DNA from 3 places in the Pseudoalteromonas lipolytica genome. Region 1 is predicted to be linked to each of the others. Evidence: predicted binding sites of a transcription regulator. Region 1 holds the regulator's gene; each other region holds the start of a gene.
What was found. The regulator sigma-54, encoded in region 1, starts transcription at its own class of promoters, with help from an activator protein. The targets are predictions, from matches to a motif close to GTTGGCACGNNNNTNGNNT.
Positions count from the first base shown of each region.

Region 2: D0907_RS14650 (LiaF domain-containing protein) is a predicted target of sigma-54. The motif match lies at 2,338-2,356, and genes of this name have one in related genera.
Region 3: D0907_RS01565 (TorF family putative porin) is a predicted target of sigma-54. The motif match lies at 2,433-2,451, and genes of this name have one in related genera.

Region 1 is NZ_CP032090.1:518,938-524,033, forward strand. Features, by position in the region: gene rapZ (RNase adapter RapZ) at 1-822, opposite strand, end outside; gene ptsN (PTS IIA-like nitrogen regulatory protein PtsN) at 823-1,275, opposite strand; gene hpf (ribosome hibernation promoting factor) at 1,279-1,566, opposite strand; gene D0907_RS02435 (RNA polymerase factor sigma-54) at 1,593-3,089, opposite strand; gene lptB (LPS export ABC transporter ATP-binding protein) at 3,204-3,929, opposite strand; gene lptA (lipopolysaccharide transport periplasmic protein LptA) at 3,926-4,447, opposite strand; gene lptC (LPS export ABC transporter periplasmic protein LptC) at 4,437-4,991, opposite strand; gene kdsC (3-deoxy-manno-octulosonate-8-phosphatase KdsC) at 4,988-5,096, opposite strand, start outside.
Region 2 is NZ_CP032090.1:3,252,503-3,257,598, reverse strand. Features, by position in the region: gene pmbA (metalloprotease PmbA) at 1-106, shown strand, start outside; gene D0907_RS14655 (VOC family protein) at 233-649, shown strand; gene D0907_RS14650 (LiaF domain-containing protein) at 1,639-2,298, opposite strand; gene D0907_RS14645 (BON domain-containing protein) at 2,619-3,185, shown strand; gene D0907_RS14640 (YqaE/Pmp3 family membrane protein) at 3,241-3,399, shown strand; gene D0907_RS14635 (hypothetical protein) at 3,648-3,869, shown strand; gene D0907_RS14630 (methyl-accepting chemotaxis protein) at 3,983-5,096, opposite strand, start outside.
Region 3 is NZ_CP032090.1:338,022-343,117, reverse strand. Features, by position in the region: gene D0907_RS01585 (AsmA family protein) at 1-92, opposite strand, end outside; gene D0907_RS01580 (hypothetical protein) at 317-736, shown strand; gene D0907_RS01575 (helix-turn-helix transcriptional regulator) at 745-945, shown strand; gene D0907_RS01570 (hypothetical protein) at 1,095-2,261, shown strand; gene D0907_RS01565 (TorF family putative porin) at 2,549-3,226, shown strand; gene D0907_RS01560 (aldo/keto reductase) at 3,297-4,190, opposite strand; gene D0907_RS01555 (YIP1 family protein) at 4,360-5,070, shown strand.

The DNA of each region.
Region 1 (5,096 bases):
TATTTTCACGTTTGCGTGACTTTTCGAAAAGCTCTCACCAATGGTTTGCGCTAAGTAAACCGAGCGATGTTGTCCACCTGTGCAGCCAATCGCAATGGTTAAATAACTGCGATTATTTCGCTCTAAGTGAGGGAGCCATGTTTGTACAAAGGTTTGAATTTGCCATGTAAACTTTTGCACTATGCTGTGACTAGCAAGGTAATCTTTTACTGGTTGGTCTAAGCCTGTCAGTGGTTTTAGATCCGGTTCCCAGTGTGGATTCGGTAAAAAGCGAGCATCAAATACGTAATCAGCTTCTTTTGGAATGCCGTGCTTAAAGCCAAACGACATAAAAGTAATAATGAGCTTTTTGTCTTTTTTACCCAGTATTTTTTCGCGAATAGATTCGGCAAGCTGATGCACGCTGAGATCGGTCGTATCAATCATAAAATCGGCACGGGTGATCAAAACATCCAGTAATACTTTTTCTTGTTTAATCGCTAAATCAAGCGGCAGCGAGTCAATCGATAATGGGTGTAAGCGGCGAGTTTCAGAGAACCGTTTGATTAGTGTTTGATCATCACTATCTAAATAAAACAACGTGGGTTTTGCAAAGCCCGGTAAATACTCAAGAATATCGTTAAATTCTTGCTGTTCTTTCGGCAGGTTACGCACATCGATACTTACAGCAATTTTGTCGTAATTATCTGACACACTGCGTACTAACGAAGGAAGTAGGTTTACAGGAATATTATCAACGCAGTAATAGCCTAAGTCTTCAAGTACTCGTAAAGCGACCGATTTACCTGAACCAGAGCGACCGCTGATAATAATTAATTCCATTTATGCCTCTGATGCAATGACTTTAAACAGATCACTATCTGTTTTAGCACTGCGTAGCTGTTTACAAAATTCTTTGTCTTTAAGTCTATCAGCAATTGTTGATAAGGTCTTTAGATGAAGTTGACAGTCACCATCTGGTACGATGAGTGCGACAAAAATATCCACTGGACGATTATCAATTGCATCAAAATTTATAGGTGACTCACTCACAATTACAAATGCGTGTGGCTGATCTGCACCGCTCATACGACCATGTGGAATCGCAATACCTCGGCCAATACCCGTGCTGCCCAATTTTTCTCTGTTCAATAGGGCATTGAGTATATCTTGCTGAGATAAATGAGGGAGCTGCTCATGAGCCAGTTCGCTGATAAATTCGAGAATTCTTTTTTTGCTATTAAAAAGGACCGCAGCTTTGCTGCAGTCCTGGTTAGTAAGTGAACTAAGTTTCATAATTTAGTGTCGAGCTAATTTCTCTTTGTGTTTAATTACTTGACGATCAAGTTTATCGATTAACGAGTCGATGGCTGCATACATATCTTGGTGTTCAGTAGAGGCAAATAACTCGCCTCCGTTTACATGTAAAGTTGCTTCTGCTTTTTGGCTTAGTTTTTCTACATCTAGAATGACATGAACATTATTAATGTGGTCAAAATGCCTTTCTAGTTTCGCAAACTTGGTGTTTACATAGTCTCTTAATGAATCTGTGATTTCTACATGACGACCAGTTAAATTTAGTTGCATAAGCATTTTCCTTCTATGTAAAACGTCTAAATCAGACTCTTACGCTGATTCGACGGAGGTATTGCTAGAGACTCTCGATATTTTGCTATTGTCCGTCTAGCTACTTTAATTCCTTGCTCAGCCAATATATCTGCAATTTTGCTATCACTCAATGGTTTAGCTGTGTTTTCTGCGGCGATTAGCTTTTTGATTAAAGCGCGAATTGCCGTAGATGAACACTCACCCCCATTTTCAGTGCTTACATGGCTGGAGAAGAAATATTTCAACTCAAAAATTCCCCGCGGGGTATGCATGTATTTTTGTGTTGTTACTCGCGAAATTGTTGATTCATGCATTTCGACCATTTCTGCGACATCATTTAATACCATGGGTTTCATGGCCTCAGGACCATGTTCAAAGAAAGCCTGTTGTTGTTGAACAATACAGTTAGTCACTTTTAATAACGTGTCATTACGGCTTTCTAAGCTTTTAATAAACCATTTTGCTTCTTGTAAATGAGAGCGAATAAATTGGCTATCACTGCTTGATTTTACAGAACGTGACATCGCCGCATAGTGGCTATTCACTCTGATTTTCGGCATGCAGTCTGGGTTTAGTTCAACTACCCAACGGCCTTTTATTTTTTTTACGGATACATCGGGTATCACGTATTCAGACTCTTCTCTAACAATGGTATCCGCAGGCTTTGGATTTAAGCTGTGGATCAATGTCATGACTTCTTTCAGCTCACTTTCTTTAAGCTTAGTCTTTTTCATCAAAGTGCGATAGTCACGACTCGCTAATAATTCAATATGTTCTGATAACACCATTTTAGTTTCAGCTAAATAGGGGGTGTCAGCATCGAATTGGCGTAATTGAATACACAAACATTCTTGTAAACTACGGGCGCCAATACCGACAGGATCGAATAATTGGATTCTTTTTAAGACAGCTTCGACTTCATCAAGTTCGATTTCTTCTTCATCGTTATTTTGATTGAAGCTTTCAACAATGTCTTCGCAGCTTACGGTTAAAATACCCGAATCATCAATTGCCTCAACAATCGCAACGGCAATCGCTTCGTCTGTTGGGCTGAATGGAGTCAGTTGTAACTGCCACATTAGGTATTCGTGGAGAGTTTCGGTTGATGCGCCTTGGTAAATTGATTCATCTTCAGGCATTGGACCTGAGGAACTTGATGGGGCAGCACTCATGTACTCATCCCACGTAACATCCATTGCTAAGTCGTCACTTACGGTGTCTTTGTTGAGGGCATCACTGCTTTCTTGCTCGTACTCGCTTGCAGCTTCGTCAGCCGACGCGCTTAGTTGGGTATCGTCAGATTCGGCTTTCTGCTCGTTCTTGCCAATACTCTCTTCTGCATAATCTGCTTCTTCAACTTCAAGCAAAGGGTTAGAGTCTAACGCTTCTTGAATTTCTTGCTGGAGATCCAATGTACTGAGCTGCAACAAACGGATAGCCTGTTGCAGTTGTGGAGTCATTGTAAGTTGCTGGCCCATGCGCAGCTGTAATGATTGCCTCATGTATCCCTAACAATCCTTTTTAGTCTTATCAAACAATAGCACGATGCCGTTAACTATTTATTTGATTTATTGTCATTGTTATAAGTCTAGCAGATGCTCTAGTCGGTGGCGTATTTAAAGCCTGAATTGCTCGCCTAGATACACATCGCGTACAGTTTGGTCGGCTAACACATGTTCAGGTGTACCTGATGCAATTAGCTCCCCATGAGAAACAATGTAGGCTTTTTCACAAACATCAAGGGTTTCTCTCACATTGTGGTCAGTAATTAATACACCAATACCACGATTTTTTAAGTGCTCAATAATTTTCTTTATATCTAACACTGAAATAGGATCAACACCAGCAAAAGGCTCATCGAGCAAAATAAATTTAGGGTCAGCGGCCAGTGCGCGTGCTATTTCAACACGACGGCGTTCACCCCCTGACAATGCCATACCTTGGCTGTCACGAATGTGTTGAATGCTAAATTCATCAAGTAAGCTGTTAAGTGTTTCTTCGCGGCCTTGTTTATTGAGATCTTTACGGGTCTCTAAAATGGCCATTAAGTTTTGATAAACAGTCAGTTTTCTAAAAATCGATGATTCTTGTGGCAAATAGCCAATACCTAAGCGAGCGCGGCTGTGCATTGGCAATAAGGTGATGTCGTTATCATCAATGCTTATTTTACCTTTGTCACTGGGCACTAATCCCACAATCATGTAAAAGGTGGTTGTTTTACCTGCGCCATTTGGCCCAAGTAAACCGACAATGCTGCCAGCTTCTACCTCAAGGCCTACATTTTTTACAACTTGGCGACCCTTATAGCTTTTAGCTAATAGCTCTGCTTTTAGTGTGCTCATGGCTGGCCTTCATCGTTCTTTTTGTTATCAACAGGCACTAAAATAGTGTGTACACGATCGGTCGAGTTTTCATCTTTCTCGGCACTTATCAGTTGCTGTTCCATATCGTATGTAATGCTCTTGGCACTGACTTTTTGGCCTGCTTGAGTCACTTGTGCATTGCCAACGAGTGTTAATAAGCGTTTAGCAACATCGTATCGAACTTCTTCAGCACTGGCGCTCATAATAGTGCCGTCAGCTTGTTTTTCTTCAAAGTAAGCGGGCTTTCCTGTGGCAATAATTAATTCAACCGTGCCTTCAACTTCACCTGCATGTGCTTCGAGTCGATCCGCTGTAATACGACGGTTACCATGTATGATCTCGACATTATCTTCGAAGATACCAATGCCATTTTTTAGCTGACCTTCTTGGCGATCAGAGCTAATGCTGATTGGTGTGCCAGCCTGCTCAGCAGCTGCGCCAGAAAACGCAATCAATAAGCTTGGGATCAGGAGTAATTTCTTAAGTTTATTGGTCATAGTATATGGTTCGTGTATGGTTAGTTAACTCAACAATTTCGGCTTTTAAATCGGCTTTTAAACCTTTACCGGTAATTTTTAAATTCGGTCCTGTCAGCGTGACAGGTTGCTTAGAAAACATGGTCATTTTGTCAATGTCGATGTTAATGTTCTCAGCTTTAATATCTTCGATCATGCCATTATGGGTAAGGTTTTTAGCAACCACATCCCCTTCGAATACAAGCTGATCGTTTTCATATAACGTGGCTTCTTTGGCTTTTACTTGCCAAACTTGCTGATCACCGTAAATGGTGAAAATGGGTTGCTCAAAAAAGGTAAACCCGAGCTGTTGATACAGCTCCATTTTAGCTGCGGCCACTTTATGACTGATTTTACCTTGATCATCATAGGCTGTTTGCTTTAATGCGATTGCGGTGTAATCAGGTGTAGCGATAATCTCGTCTTCACTGAGCACTGTGTTTGTCGGTTGATTAAAGTACGGATACCATAACCAAACCATGCTACAAACAAAAACAATACTTAGTAAAATACGGGCTATATTCATGCGCTCGTTCCATCGCTAGTTAGCGGTTTGCCATTTTCTAGCATTAATAAATCAGTTAGTTCACGCACAGCTCCAAAGCCACCAGGTAACAGGGTGGTGTAATGA
Region 2 (5,096 bases), 910 kb from region 1:
AGATATGTTTAAAGCGGTTGTCGGGCTGGGTGGCGATATTGAGCGTCGTGGCGGGATTCAAACGGGCTCAGTGCTAATTGAACAAATGCAGATAGCAGGAAGCTAACACGCAACGAAGCAGCATAAAGCCTCACTTAATAAAGTGGGGCTTTTTTATTAAAAAATGCTTTACCTCAACTAAACTTTAGGTTTTATCGTACTGGCAGTTTCATAATTTAAAAGGAAATTCGCTATGCATTTAGAACACATAAACCTAGTCGTAAGTAATGTTGACGCCATGCTGCATTTTTATAAAGCCGCGTTCCCTCATTGGCGAGTAAGAAGCCAAGGCGACAGCACCTGGTCTGGAAAGCCGCGTAAATGGCTGCACTTTGGTGATGATTACCAGTACATCGCATTCAGCGATAATGGTGAAGATGAAAATCGCGATTTATCGGGCCATCAAGTGGGCCTTGCTCACTTTGCTTATGTGACACACGATATTAATGCCGTGATTGAACGCCTTGTAGATGCAGGCTACGAAGTGGATAAATTAGGCCCTGAAAACCCTTACCGAAAAAACGTGTATTTTATTGACCCCGCAGGCTTTGAAGTCGAGTTTGTCGAATATTTCAGTGACATCCCAAGTGAAAGAAATAACGATCTTTAGTGATGAAAAAAACGAGCAGCGAAGTACGAGCGAAATAAGTAACGAGTTACGAAAAGCGAGATGCGAGCTAAACCGTGAAGGGTGTTTAATGTCGCTGAAAAGGTTCGCTTTTTCGGCGTTAAAACGCCTCCCACGAGTGTAGTGTGTATCTTTTGTAGGAGGCTTTAGCCGTGAAAGGGTTATAGGTAACGAGCTGCGAAAAGCGAGATGCGAGCTAAATCGAGATGGTTGTTAATACCGCTTAAAAGGTTTGCTTTTTCGGCGTTAAAACGCCTCCCACGAGTGTGATGTGTGTCACTTGTAGGAGGGGCTTTAGCCGTGAAAGGGTGTAAGCAACGAGTGACGAATTACGAGATACGAGCTATACGGTGAAGGGTGTTTAATGTCGTTGAAAATGTTTGCTTTTCGGCGTTAAAACGCCTCCCACGTGTGAGGTGTATATCACTTGTAGGAGGGGCTTTAGCCGTGAAAGGGTGTAAGCAACGAGTGACGAATTACGAGATACGAGCTAAACCGTAAAGGTTGTTAAATGTCGCTGAACAGGTCTGCTTTTTCGGCGTTAAAACACCTCCCTCGTGTGTGATGTGTGTCACTTGTAGGAGGGGCTTTAGCCGTGAAAAGGTTATAAGCAACGAGTTACGAAAAGCGAGATGCGAGCTAGTACGGCTATACCGAGTTGGTTGTTTAATGTCGCTGAACAGGTCTGCTTTTTCGGCGTTAAAACGCCTCCCACGAGTGAAGTGTGCATCACTTGTAGGAAGGGCTTTAGCCGTGAAAGGTTATAGGCAACGAGTTACGAAAAGCGAGATGCGAGCTTGTATAGTTAAAACGCCTCCCACATGTAGTGTATATCACTTGTAGGAGTGGCTTTAGCCGCGAATCTTATAAAAGACGTTGCTGCGCAAACGCGCCATGCAAGCATAACGCCTACGGTTTAATGTAGGCGTGAAATTGATTGTGCGCGAGGGGGTTTCGCAACTCGTATTTCGTCATTGCACTCTATTCATTTCTTTCCAACTGGCTTTTAGGCTGTTGGCAAAGCTGATGAACTTTTCTTTCATGGTGCGTTTGACTTTAATCTCTACTGAGCCTAGCCAAACATTACCTTCAATCGTAATTGTGGGGCCTTGCCCTTTATTGAGTGCAACCGATTTATTTTCAACGCTACCTACCACACTAAACAATTTTGACACTACATTTACATGCTCTGGCACGTAGATTTCGTCGCTGCCTAAAATACAGTTTACGTAGATGGTGACATGCTGGTGCTGAAAAACGGCTTCACTAAAGTCTAATTCAATTGAGCCTAAACAGTTCGTTAGGTGAATTTCTTTCGGGACTAGCCATTGGCCGCTGCGCTCGTTGGAACCTAAAATACTGCGTAGTTGCAGGCTTTCTGCATCGCTACCATGTGCATAGTGAGGTTTAAACTGCGCGTGTTTATGTGACTTGTAGTCAATATCTGCTGTTAACTCTAAGTCAGAAACCAGCTCAATTAACACTTCATTGCTGGTGGCTTCCATTGCTTGGTCTAGTCTTCGTTCAAATGCTTCTGCTGAAATAACTGCATGACTGTAGTTATAGATAAGTTGATCGATTACTTCTTCTCTTACTTGCTCGATGGGGCGATCTTCGAGTTTGACGGCCATGATAATTCCCTGTTGAGTTTTAAAGTTATGTTAATCACAAAGCAAAGTGTAGGCCAAAAATTATTTTATTAATATTCATTGGTTTATGTTTTTTGATGTGGGCTTTCATTCGTTAAATTAACCATAGATTAATAAGATTGACAATTAATTAGTCATTTTTATAACAGAGTGAACTTCTTACCGAATTGTCTGTAAATAATTACCGAAACGAATATAAATCATGGCTGAATATCAATTTAACTTATTGAATAATATAAAAATAAAAAGTTGGCATCGTAGTCGCATTAGTTATCTCGTCTTTAATCAAAAGGAGAAAGATTATGAATACATTCAACAAGACTATGATTGCTGCGTTAGTAATTGGTGCAACAAGTATGAGTGCTCAGGCAAGCAACTGGGAAAATGAAAGTAAAGATGCTTGGATTGATGGTAAGGCAGAAACAGTGCTTCTTATGAACACTAACCTAAATAATTTTGATATCAACACAGACGTAAAAAACGGCAAAGTTGTATTAACCGGTAAAGTTGATAGTGAATTAGACAAAGAGTTAGCCGAAGAGCTTGTACTTAGTCTAGACGGTGTAACTGCTGTTGATAACAAATTAACGGTTGTGAAAAACATGAAGTCTAAGGCAGCGAGTGCAGATAAAGGTGACTCAGTAGAAAGTGACTTAACTGATGCGAAGATCAGTACAGTGATCACCACACGTTATTTATTTAACTCTGAAGTAGGCGGCACTGATATTGATGTCGATACAGATAAAGGCGTTGTTACACTAAAAGGTACGGTTAAGTCAGATGCAGAAAAGCAATTAGCAGTGAGCATTGCTGAAAATGCTGAAGATGTGCGTAAAGTCATCGATGAACTTAAGATTGTTGCTGAATAATAGCACGCCCTATAGCCCAGCTTTGGCTGGGCTTATCTTTTTCAAGGAGTGAGTTATGGATTTAATACGCATTATTTTCTCGGTTTTAATTCCGCCTCTTGGCGTATTTTTACAGGTAGGTTTGGGGGCACAATTCTGGATTAATATTATTTTAACCTTATTAGGGTACATTCCAGGTTTGATTCATGCTGTGTATATTATCGGTAAGCGATAATAATCACGGTTCAAAGGAATGGGTGTACGGCAAGGAAATGCACACGTAATAATGGATGACAACACTGCAAGGAGATTTACAGTATGGAAAATGTAACACAGCACAAAGGACAGCAAGGAAGTAACAAGGCGTTATGGACAAGCGCACAATGGCAACGCTTTATGGATAAAGTGAAAGGATAAACACCAAGGATTTTGGTTTAGGCTAGGAGCCAAATATGGATGAAGCTAGCGTAAGGAGGTGACAAAATGGAACAAGTACAAGCGCAATTATTACACGGACTGAACAACAAGGGAGTTGCTACATGGAATGAGCAACAGTGGCAACTATTTATGGAACTTACTAAAGCGGTTACGCCACAGGTAACAAGGAAGGCTGACGATAAAAACCCGATGTCATCTTCAGGTGACATCGGGTTTTTAATTACATCTGCAATCTATCTCAATACCAATTCAAATCAGTGTGAATGATTTAGACCTGTCGTTTGCAGCGTTAAAAATTTCTTATTGACGACTGCATGGTGCCTGATTTGTTACTTATAATAAGTAGCAAGAACACACACCTAGAACAATTCAATGACTAATCACAACTTAAATTGATTAACCGTTTTATTAAGTGAAATAGCTAGCTCATTGAGATCGCGTGCTTCGTCTGCTAACTCATGTGCATGATCTGCTGTACTATTTACTAAATGGTTAATTGCCGCGAGGCTATTGTTAATGTCCTCAGCAACCACCGTTTGTTGCTCAGTTGAGGTCGCAATTTGATGACTCTGGTCTTGTACATTCGTCACTGAGCCTGCAATATCTTGCAGAGCTTGCAGTACAATTTGAGTTTGCTCTACAGAGCCTTCTGCACGCTCTTGACCCTGCTGCATCATGGTGGATGCTTTTTGAGCTATTTGCTGTAAACGCGTGATCATATTACGAATATCATCGGTCGACTCTTGTGTACGACTTGCCAGTGAGCGTACCTCATCAGCAACCACCGCAAAGCCTCGCCCTTGCTCACCTGCACGCGCCGCTTCAATGGCTGCATTGAGTGCCAGTAAATTGGTTTGTTCTGCAATTGAGTTGATTACATCGACAACAGCGCCAATATTGCCGCTTTCTTGCTCAAGCCCAGCAACAACTTTAGATGCCTCACCGATGTGGCTGGCAAGTGCGGTCATCACCGATTGCGCCTGCGTTGAACGCTTGGTGCCATCGGCTGTAATGCTTTGCACTTCTTCGGCTGCATTGTTGGTGTGTTGCGCATTTCGCGAAATTTCGAGTACCGTAGAGGCCATTTCTGTTACTGCGGCGCTAACACTGTCAACTTGTTGTTTTTCTTGCTGAATTTCGTCGTTGGTTTTTTTGGAGACGATTTTAAGCTGTGAAGCCGCTTGGCTTAACTGCTCAGCTTGGGCTGCTGTATTAAGCATCATGGCGCGTAATTTATCGATAAAGGTATTCATGTGGTGAGCGAGCTGACCAACTTCATCTTGACTCTTTATTTCGATTTTTTGGGTTAAATCACCATCACCTGAAGCAATATCACGCATGATATAAGTAAGTTTTGTCAGTGGTTTAGTGATCATTTGCGTAGCCCAGAAGATCATCGCAATAATAATCGCTAAAATGATGATCACAGAGGTCGTTGTTGTCATGACTGCATCATCTACTGGCTCTTCGATCATGCTGGTTGGTATTAAAATA
Region 3 (5,096 bases), 180 kb from region 1:
ATTGCATCAGTTGGGATAAGAAACGGTGCGGCGATTACTAAGGCAATTAGTAATACGAATATGACACCAATAATCTTTAGTAAGGTTTTCATAATCATCCTTAAAAATGGGCAAACATTGTTCATATCATAGCGGGTGTTAAGCCGAAAATCATTGCTAAACAAATAAAAAGGCTATTCAGCAAGCTTAGGTAGACAAATATGAATCGTCGCTGAAATATTTTGAAACCTTTAGGTTACATTAAATAGTTGACTAGATGATACCCAAAGGTTACATTGATACCTAGAGGTTACAATTAAAATTAAAAGGAAGATTTATGTCAAAGCAAGATATCCAAACGGAAGAGAAATTTATGAGCCAAAATGCATGGTTTTCAGTGTTTATGGGGATCACTCTACTCATTATCAGTGTTTACCCTGCGCTTAATCAAACATCGGCCCCCTTGTTGTTTTTAGGCAGTGCTGCTTTTCTGGGATCATTCTGTATGTTTGTGATAAGAGGTGGATTTACATGGAAAATGAAATATCGCCTTACTTATAAAGATGAGTTTTTAAATACGATTGACACCATTGCCTATAAACATGTTGTACTTGGTTTACTCTTTAGTATGGGTGCGGTGTATTTATTGTCTGATGAGTTAGCTTTAGATGTTTCTCATAGCATGATGGCTACCTTTTACCTGGCTGAAATGAGTTTAATATATGGCATCTCAATTCTTTGGCAAAGTAGAGACTAGGAGCAATAGTGCAAAATCATATTGCAAAATATCGCAAAGCCGCAGGGCTTTCGCAACAAGAGCTAGCCGATGCTATCGCTGTTTCACGTAAAACAATTAGTACGGTCGAAACGTCTCGCTTTACGCCTTCAGTGATCATTGCATTAAAGATAGCCCGGCAGTTTAATACAACTGTCGAGCAATTATTTTCACTAGACGAAGCAGATTAACGCCTTTAAATGCAATCTTGTGCAGATTTAACTTATCAAGATTGCATCCCCTGTATTCTTCGGTATGATGCACGCCCCTGTTGCTGTTAGCTTATTTAAGCTAAAATAAAGTGACTAAAAAATATATCAAACTGGAGAGTCTACAAGGCATGAAGAAACTGCTTATTTCACCGTCAAAAATGGCGCTTAGCGAGCAAGAAAGTCAAATTTATCAAAATATTCTCAAGCAATCTTCAGAGCTAAGCCTCAACCTAATGGCCGTGAAAGTAGACAACCACCCAGAAGACTTTTTAGGTTGGTGCTATGAGCTACTCAGTGCAAGCCGCGATCGTATTAACTATGATTTATTAGAAGATAAGCAGTTACCGACATTAAAAAAACTTCACGACTTACTGATCTCTGCCATTAGCTTCTTGCAATTGAAAACGCTGCGCGTTGCACCTTGGCCTGTTGTTACTGGCTTTATTGAGCAACATAAAGAGCTCATTGCGCTTGATGAGCAATTACGTTTAGCAAACTACATTGGCGCAATTAAATCACAAACTTTAAAAGAAATGATTCCAGAAGACCGCTTGGCTTTTGCAGGCAAACACACGGCTTCTCTTGACCCAAGTAGCTATAACTTTGATGTTGAATGGTTTGCTTCAACCAAAAGCGCCAAAGGGTTCCATCAAATGTTGAGCGACCTGCCTGCGGCTTTTGACGAAGCCCTAGCGCACATTCCCCTAGAAGGCGATGTGACACAAGAACACTATCAACATTTTATGGTTGCTTACTTTATGGCCTTTACAGGCAGCGAAGAGAAACCAACTCTTGCGCCTGCAACACGCTTATTAGCAATGCGCCGCCCAGATGTATTTACGCCTATTACAAATAGTAAGCTTGATGCGCTTTGTGCTTCGTTGGGAGTTCCTAAATTAAACAACCGTGATTTTGAACGTTATTGGCAAGACGTGGTTACAGCAATTCATAGCATGCCTTGGTTTAAAATGGCTGCTGCAGCAAATGATCATGAACAATCACTTATTGAGATAAAAGCGTTACTACCGTGCTTTTTCTATTATGCCGATAACACCACGGCTGATAACTCTAACTACATTAAACTGCTTAGCAAACCGAAGAGCACGGGCAGTTCTGCAGGCAAAAAAACCGTGCGTCGCGGCAAAGAGTCTGCTGAGATTTTAGTAGACCGCGCGCTTGCAAGTGACGATATCCCCGAGCATATAAAAGCAAAACGAGACTCTATCGTTAGCGAAGTTGAAAAAGGCCGTAGCGTTGAAGAAACAATCAGCCTAATGCGTGCCATTTTTGGCTAAGTCTCTATCAAACAAGAAAAACCTGGTTGCTTCGCGATTGTGCAACCGGGTTATTTTTTGCACCACAGGTGTGCGCATGAACAATTCAAATAAATCTAAACTTTAAAAAATAACACGCTTAAAAGGCTGTTTTTAAAGCAGTTAAACATAAAATATCCCTTTCAGAATTAACTTGGCACAACCAGTGCTACATCGTATCCAGACAACACATAAAAACTGTCCTCAAATAATAACCAGACTGCAATCTGAAATGGGGCAAATCAACATAACAACAGGATACGAGAAACATGCTAAAACTAAAAAAAACGGTCGTAGCAAGCGCCATTGCGCTATTAACTTTGAGCTCAACATATAGTTATGCAGAAGTAACAGCAAACGCTGCGGCTACTTCAAACTATTTATGGCGTGGTCAAGAGCAAACTGGGGGTGATGCTGCAATTCAGGGCGGTATTGATTACGCAAGTGAATCTGGCTTTTACGCAGGTACTTGGGTATCGAATGCCAGCTGGGTTGACGACATGACTTACGAGCTAGACCTTTATGCAGGTTTTGGCGGTGATATCAATGAAACATTTAGCTACGATGTTGGCTACATTTATTATGCTTACCCTGATGCAGCATCTTATACTGACGCTGACTTTTCAGAGATCTACGGTAGCATCAGCATGGGTAGTTTCACTTTTGGTGCTGCAATCCTTGCTACATCAGCAGCCAGCGGTGACGGTACAGATTTTGGAGATTCTTTATACTTAAATGCTGACTATAGCTTCCCAGTTGGCAGTACCGGTGCAGAAATGGCTCTTCATCTGGGTCATTACTCAGGCGATTTCATTGGTGATGATAATATCATTGACTACGGTGTTTCTGTGTCAAAAGACGGCTTTACATTTGGCGTGTCTGACACAGACATTGATGGCTCTGATGTAAAAGTGTATGTCGCTTACGCAGTTGACTTTACGCTTTAAAAAAGAATGTGTTACTTGCTGCAACACGAAGGGCCGAAAGGCCCTTTTCTCGTTAAAGCGCACTTTAAAATTATGGCACACTGTGGCCTGTAGAGCCTTGCCAAATACGATACCATTGCTCACGATTCATCGTGAATTCTTTCGCTGCGACGGCTGATTTAACCCGGGCAATGTTGCCTGTACCCAATACTACCGATGGCAAACTTGGGTGCATGAGTAACCAAGTATACACAACTTGATCGATAGAGCTGGCTCCAATTTCGTTGCCAACTTGCTCCAACACCGCACGCAAACGCACTGCTTTTTCATCGTCATTTGAAAATAAACGCCCGCCCGCTAAAGGTGACCAAAGCATGGGTTTAATATCAAGTAATTGGCATTGATCCAAAGTCCCATCATCAAGCGCTTTCATCTCATAAGGCGAAAACTCTATTTGATTCGTGACTAAATCAAAGTCTAAACGAGACTGCAATAAGCTGAGTTGTGACGGCGTGAAGTTTGAAACACCAAAGTCAATAACATCACCATTTGCTTTTAAAGTATTGAATGCTTCAGCTACTTCATCTGCATTCATTAAATAATCAGGGCGATGTATCAATAACACATCTAATCGGTCGGTATTAAAGTGTTTAAGCGATTGCTGAGCGGATGCGATGATATGGGCTGCACTCGAGTCATAATGATTCGCTTTGCCTTGCAAGCCTAAACTGGGAAATGCGGGTTTAATTCCACATTTAGTGATTATTTTTATTTCATCACGAATACTCGGCTTTAATTGTAACGCTTTACCAAATTCAGCTTCGCAGCCGTATTCACCATAAATATCAGCATGGTCAGTGTGTGTAACCCCTACTTCAATGGCTTGCTCTAAAAAGCTTAAGCATTGCTGTGGTGATATTTGCCAATCTAGCAAGCGCCAAAATCCCAGTACTAATTCATCAATACAACGCACATTGTTATTCACTATATATACCTACTTAATCTTGATTATTACACCTATCTTACTCTTTAAAGAATAACACAATTTCCCTATTCACAACTGTTAACATATAGTTACAAATCAGACTTCTAATTAATAATAAATCAGGGTATTTTAGTACCTAAAAATAAATGTTACTTAACAAGGAATAATAATGAAATCGTCGAATGCAGTGACAGCACTAGTTGATATTTTTATCAGCCCAAGCAAAGCGTTTAATGGAGTGAAGGAGGCAAAAGGCTGGTCTTTTGTTGCTTTCATATTACTTGCAGGCATGCTCGCGGCAAGTATGCTCGCTTTTTATAACAAAGCAGATCCTCAGTTTTTAATCGATCAGCAAGTCGCTGCAGCCAGTGTTGATGCCACAATTGCTGAGCAAAAAATGATCCGTCAAAGCATGGAGCAAACGCTTGATATGCAGGTATGGTTTGCGCTCTTTGGTGGTATTATTGGCTTAGCTGTTATTAATGCATTGATGGCGGGTTACTACCTATTTGTATCAAAGCAAGATCCAGAGGCTAACTATAGCTACGGTGCGTGGTATGGGTTTGGCGTGTGGACCATGATGCCAATGGTTATTTCAAGCTTGGGTATATTGATCCTCGTTTTAACTGCCAGCAACAACCAGCTTTCACCAACCCTCTTTAATTATGCCTCAATCAATCAATTGCTCATCGGCCTTGAGGTCGGTCATCCTTTTTATAGCATGCTTGAAAGCCTAAACATTTTCTCTATCTGGGGCATTGTACTAGCGGCAGTCGGTTTAAAGTGTTGGACTAACTTCAACTTTAATAAAGCACTCCTGTTTGCTGCCCTACCCAGTATCGCGATCTACGGTATTTGGACAGTTATTGCAATCATCTAGCTATCAAATGAGCGGCATTGCCGCTC